Linked DNA regions of Candidatus Scalindua japonica. The protein of the gene in region 1 binds, or shares a complex with, the protein of each later gene. Links are inferred from orthologs where the notes say so. Each region holds a gene or a part of one and is shown on either strand. Other genes may lie near its edges. The genes, in order: dnaX and holB.

Region 1 (3,243 bases):
AGAAGCCCGCTTTTTCAATCGCAATAAGGTCTTTTGGTTGTTCCACTACACATATCTTTGTTTTGTCACGCCCGTGGTCAGCGCAGATGTGACAAGGGTCGCTCTCTCCAATATTACAACAAATCGAACAGTAACTTACATTTTGCTTAACATTCCGTTTCGCAACAGCTAATTGCATCACCTCATCATGAGGTAGCCTGAGAATGTAGTGCGCTATTCTTTCAGCGCTTTTCTGACCTATACCTGGCATCCTGCCCAGCTCTCTCATGAGATTCAACATAGATTGAGGATACGTTTTCATATTTATATATATCGTCTTTTTTAAAACATATTTGGCATTCCCGGTATATTCAGACCACCCGTCATCTTTCCCATCTCCTCTTGATACATTTCCTGAGACTTTTTCATGCCCTGTGATACTGCCGCTAGTATAAGATCTTCCAACATCTGGACATCATCCGGATCGACAACTTCCTTATCAATCTTTATAGATAGAAGCTCTTGTTTTCCATTAACATGCACGGTTACCATCCCACCGCCGGAACTGGTTTCTATAACACGCTCTTTAAGGTCGGCCTGAATAGATTCCATCTGTTTCTGCATATTCGCAGCCTGTTTTTGCATTTGCTTCATCATGTTGCCCATGTTACCCATACCCTTCATCCCTTTTCCTCCTTTATATTAACAATTGACCCGTCAAAAAACTCGACTGCTTTTCTCACCATAGGCTCATTTTTTACATCATCTAATTTGTTGCTTTTTCCTTCCTGCACCACTCCATGTCCTCTCTTCTTATTATCAACGGCCTTAAAGCCATTTTTTGAAACTATGAACTTTACATGAATCTTCTTACCGATTACCTTTTCCAGGCAGTCATCAATTATCCGCTTTTCTTCAGGTTTTTCAAGCCTTTCTTTGTGAATAAGATAATTCTTAGGGACTTCTACAATCGCTTCGCTATCAACTATGTGTAATGCTCTTGCATTCTGTAACAGGGCCCAGGTTGTTTTCTTTTTTTTCTGTAGTTCAATCATTGCCTTATTCCAGGTCTCAGTAAAACTGATATCAGGACTTACCTGTTTATCTAACACTACATTATTATGAGATGGCGTTTCTTGTATTTGCGTCTTTACTGGTATCGATATCTCCGATTTTACTTGTATCTCAGGTGTAACCGGTACTGTAACATCAGCTTTGTTTATGACCATTACCTTGTCTGTCTCCTCTACGTTACCCTCAAACATCTTTTTCATTCCTTCTATTTTGTCTAAAACAGAGCTTAGCGGACTTAACTCTTCCATCGTCGCAAGCTTTACAAATAAAACTTCCAGATAAACCTTCTGTTGAAGTAAATCTCTGGTTTTTGTTTTAGCTTCGGAAATCACCTGAAACATATACATTAATGTTTCAGGTGAAAGTGATGAGGATTGCGTTTGTAACAGATTAAGATCACCTGATACCGTTTCTATAGCATTAGGTTCCTCTTTGCAAACAGAAATAAGGAGTAAATCACGAATATAAAGAAGCAGTTGGTCAATAAATCCTTCTATATCTTTACCGCTTTCCAGGATTTTATGAAATACCTCGATAGATAATTCAGGATTTTTTTCAATAAAGCTGTTAACCAAACTTGAAAGTTTCTCTTCACTGACAACACCAAAAATATCGTAAACATCTCTTAATGTTATTTTTTCATGACAAAAGGAGGCAAGTTGGTCCAGGATTGATTCGGAGTCCCTCAAACCTCCCCTGGCATATTTTGCAATGGACTGGAGCACCTCTTCCTCTGCGGCAATATTCTCTGTTTTACAAATCTGTGCAAGCCTGTCACTGATATCAGGTATAGAGATATTCTTGAAATCGAACCTCTGGCAGCGCGACTGAACGGTATCAGGCACACGGCCTGGTGAAGTGGTGGCAAAGATAAATTTTACATGTTCAGGCGGCTCCTCCAGCGTTTTCAAGATTGCATTAAACGCTTCCTTCGTCAACATGTGCACTTCATCAATAATATAAATTTTATACCTTGACGCAGCGGGGGCATACCCCACATTTTGCCTGATATTTCTTATTTCATCTATGCCACGGTTGGATGCGCCATCTATTTCCAGAACATCAATATCATTCCCGTTTGTAATGCTGTTACATGTAGAGCATTCATTGCAAGGGTTATAGGTAGTTCCTTTTTGACAATTCAGGGCTTTGGAAAGTATTCTTGCCATAGATGTTTTACCAACCCCTCTTGGGCCGGCAAACAGGTAAGCATGCGCGACACGGTCTGTACGAATGGCGTTTACCAATGTAGTAACTACATGTTTTTGGCCGACAACTTCATGGAACGATTTTGGTCGATATCTTCTCGATAGAACTATATATGACATATCTTTTCAAAATTAGATAAAATGGCCGTGCACTTTTATTCGATTTTCTTTCCGTTGGACTCTCCAGGCAGTTAGCTCCAACCAGGCAACCCCACGGCACATAAGTACAAATGCTTATGGCTGCTTGCTTCCGCATCTGACCAGGTTCACATAGCCTCATTGCATGAGACCCAGCCTTCAACACCACTTGCTTAAAAAGTACCAAAAGTCCGAAAAACCTCCAAAAAGCGATCGACCCTGCATAAGCGGATTGCAGGTAACAAGGAACCGCTAGCTCCCCGTCTAGCACGGCCAGTAATTCAACTAATTATTATGGCGGAGAGGGCGGGATTCGAACCCGCGAGGCAGTCACCCACCTACACGCTTTCCAAGCGTGCTCCTTCGGCCACTCGGACACCTCTCCAATCAGAGATTGAGTGAAGGGGAACAATCCTGCCTCAATCCGGGTAAATACTGTTTCAGGGAATAACACTCCATACCGGAACGGAGGGAGCGAGATTCGAACTCGCGTGAAGATTTCTCCCCAACTGGTTTTCGAAACCAGCGCTTTCAGCCGCTCAGCCATCCCTCCATTTTACTATGGTCGAATAACCTGTCTGCCGCGGAAAACCAGCCCTCTGCTATGGTGCAGGAATCAATCACCTCTGCGTTTTTCCAGAAAGAACCGTTTCAAAAGCAGACTGCACTCATCCTCTAAAACCCCCGAGATAACGTTCACGCGGTGATTAAAACGAGGATCATTAACCAGATTTACGGTTGACTCACAAGCGCCCTGTTTTTTATCTTTCGCTCCGTATACCAGGTTTTTAACCCGGGCCTGGACTAACGCCCCCGCACACATTGCGCATGGTTCCAGAGTCAC
Region 2 (3,325 bases), on another replicon or contig:
TCTGAGAATAGTTGTATAGTAACGAAAACCCGCATTGGTTAACCCAATAATTACTCCTATGGTATATAACGGAATCACCCGCTCCACAACATTAAAAACGCTACTGAAGATATAAGTAGTAATAAACAAACCCGATACAGCAATCCAACGCAGAAAAATCAACCAGTGTATTCGCTCTACCAATTCTGTTTTTTTTAAATTTTCCTTAAACACCTATACTGGCCCCTGTCTAGTTTATAACAAGTGCTTGTTATTCGAAATTATAATAATAGAGAAACACCGAACGTCACAAAAATTTCTCTCCGCAAACTCATTCTGTATCTTTCGCGAGACCAGGCATCAAATCATATATTCAGTGCCCATTTGTTCGATTCATACATATCACCTCTCTGGCAGTGGCATAACGTGATCCTGGATCGATAACCAACAATTTACCCTACTACTATAGCGATATCTTTTCATCACTGCAAAGTCAATAAAAAAATAAGAATCAGTATAACAAGAGTCACAAAATATTTCATCACAACGATAAATTTGGAAAAAAATTAGATGATTATTTTTGTACAACAGACTATTGACAACAAATTTACCATTTGTATAATCAAATTTCAGCTTTTATTCTCATCTCAAAGTTGAATTTATTATAATCAAAAATAATTATTAACGAGTAATGTTTCCACGATTTTTCAGCCTGGGGACAACTGCAATCAGGAAATAGTTTCAGCATTCATACAACATGAACAACGTAAGCATTTATCATTAATTTCAAGCATTAACTATTAAATAATGGAAAAAGAATTTGAACTGCCTGACATCGGAATTGAAGCGGATGTTGAAATCACTGTCTCTTTCTGGTATATAGAAGAAGATGAAGAGTTCGAAGAAGGGGATGACATTCTGGAAGTTTCTACGAATAAAGCAAATTTGAATGTTACCGCGCCATACACAGGAAAACTAATTGAGATCCTTGCCCAGGAAGGCGATGTTGTAACGATTGGTGATGTCATAGCCATGTTAGAGAAAATAAATACTTAATTATGCCATTTACCGATATTCTTGCACAAGACCATGTTATTGACCATTTCAAGAAAGCGATAGAAACTGATCATCTCTCTCATGCATATCTCTTTACCGGACAGCGTGGAGTTGGAAAGACTTTGTTCACGAAAGAATTTGCAAAAGTTCTTAATTGCATGAATGACAAAAGTGATCCCTGTAACTCTTGCCACAACTGCATTCGCATAAATGCAAACAGTCACCCTGATGTTTCCTGGATCGAAATAGAAGAGAAAGCAAAATTTATCAAAATTGAAAATATCAGAAATTTACAAAACTCTGCAAAACTGAGCCCTCTTGAATCTGACTACAAAATTTACATTATTGCAGACGCGGACATGATGAATGAAGAAGCCTCAAACTGCCTGTTGAAAACACTTGAAGAACCCTCGCCGAACACCATAATTGTCCTCATTGCCAACTCAATCAGCTCTGTTAAAGAAACTATCAGATCAAGATGCCAGATTATCAGGTTCCATCTATTACCAAGCCATATAATTGAAAACCAGTTAGCCGGTAAATCGGATGCAGATCCAGATAAAATTGCATGGACATCAACGTTTTGTAACGGAAGCCTTGGAGACGCGCTGAAGCTGCTGGACCAAAATTATTACGAAATCAACAATAACATTGTCTCCCGTTTGACAGAAACAGGTATAGACAACCTTGTTTTTGCGGAGGAAATCATCAATTCGTATTTAAGTACCGGAGAGTCTTTAGAAGAAAAAAGGCAGGTTTTTAAAGGAATCTTAAATTGCATCTTGCAATTCTATCGAGACCTGTTGATAGTAAAAATCAGGAGTAGGAATAATACCCGCCAGAAGAGAATAACACTTTTCAATGCTGACCATGAAGATGCAATGAGAAGATATATCAATTACTTGACCCAGGAACAGATAATAAACATAATTGATGAAATATTAGAGTCTATCAAATTTATTGGCTTCAACCTGAATATTAATTTATTAGTCGAAAACATAATAACCAGTATTACCTTTTCGAATTCTAAAGAAAATTAGATAAAGGTATGCACGCTGACTGCCAAATAGGGAGGAACAGATATTTATCATCCACTCCCCCCCCACAAAAAAACAGTAAAAAACTATCATTTCGTGCTAATCTTAAAACGTCTTGAATCCTTAATTGTTACTCAACATCTTTTCAGTCTTAGGTCTCACATCAAAGATTGTTAAGCCACCGTGAGGATATATTCCTCCACTAACCATTCCCCTCAAATTATGGTCATGAGCGATGGTTATACCGGGACCACGGTTACAAGAGAGGCATGTGGACTGAGATGAAAAATTCGGGATATTATACAAAATATCATATCTTTCACCTGAACCTATTAATATGGTATCTTTCTGATACGGAGCAGGGTGTCTTCTCCCATCTGTCCCAATGATAAGTCCGTGATAACCGTGTGGATGCCATGCAAATATGTGATCATATCCGATTGCCATTAATCTTACCAATACAGTCTCTCCATCGTATGCAACCAGTCTTGTTTTCGGGTCATTAATTGTAGACAAAGGGTTATCCAGCTTATCAGTAAAAATTCTGCCATTCAGGGTAAAGTAATTAGATTTCCAACTCAAACAATCATTTATAGTTCCTTTGTCTCTCAACATTTCCATATATTCACTATCTACCTCAGAAAAGAACAGGGTGTACTCCCTGTCATACTTATAACCATAAATTTCGTTTTTCTCCTTTTCGATGACAACAGGAAAAAAAAGACCTGCCATAATATGGTTGGTTGAATCGACGTGACAATGCCCCATATATGAACCTTCTATATCATCAGGAATTGACAAAAAATATCTGAATGTTTCATGAGGGAAAACAGATGGGTATGGAATATTAGGAATACCATCAACTGCCGGTATTAAATCAAGTCCGTGCCAGTGAATGGTATGTGCTACGTGTGAAATACCTGAGTGCTCTTCTGCTTCATACCAACCTGCATTATGCAAGACCACAATATAGTTCCTACCGGAATGAAAACGCATTTCATCACCAGGGACCTTAATTGGAAGTAGTTTTGCGTCTCTCTCCTCAACTGTTTTAATCTCTCCAACATTCTCCCAGTTCGGTGCGTGAGTAAAACCCCATTGGTAGATATACTCTCCGTCAGCCATCTCTATGTATCCGTCAGTAACATAGATATGATATTCCCTCTCTATTTCGCCCTTCTCATGCAACTTATGGAAATCCGCAGCTACCTTCTCATCACCAACTATCAGCTTTTCAGCAGCACTTGCTACCA

What was found.
Region 2: dnaX (region 1) and holB share a complex: the UniProt entries of both Bacillus subtilis proteins name them as parts of the DNA clamp loading complex. The link is inferred for Candidatus Scalindua japonica from one-to-one orthologs.

The regions. Positions count from the first base shown.
Region 1 is NZ_BAOS01000022.1:167,714-170,956, forward strand. The notes cover bases 21-2,924. They hold dnaX (DNA polymerase III subunit gamma/tau), read right to left. Parts: upstream 2,382-2,924; coding sequence 660-2,381; downstream 21-659. Other genes in these bases: recR (recombination mediator RecR), read right to left, coding at 21-301; SCALIN_RS12630 (YbaB/EbfC family nucleoid-associated protein), read right to left, coding at 322-663. In the rest of the region: more of recR, read right to left, coding at 1-20; tRNA adenosine(34) deaminase TadA, read right to left, coding at 3,016-3,243. UniProt on the Bacillus subtilis protein: Part of the beta sliding clamp loading complex, which hydrolyzes ATP to load the beta clamp onto primed DNA to form the DNA replication pre-initiation complex.
Region 2 is NZ_BAOS01000003.1:113,658-116,982, reverse strand. What follows is about bases 71-3,056. They hold holB (DNA polymerase III subunit delta'), read left to right. Parts: upstream 71-1,037; coding sequence 1,038-2,075; downstream 2,076-3,056. Other genes in these bases: SCALIN_RS01920 (multicopper oxidase domain-containing protein), read right to left, coding at 2,196-3,056; SCALIN_RS01930 (biotin/lipoyl-containing protein), read left to right, coding at 787-1,035; SCALIN_RS01935 (two-component system sensor histidine kinase NtrB), read right to left, coding at 71-213. In the rest of the region: more of SCALIN_RS01935, read right to left, coding at 1-70; more of SCALIN_RS01920, read right to left, coding at 3,057-3,325. UniProt on the Bacillus subtilis protein: DNA polymerase III is a complex, multichain enzyme responsible for most of the replicative synthesis in bacteria.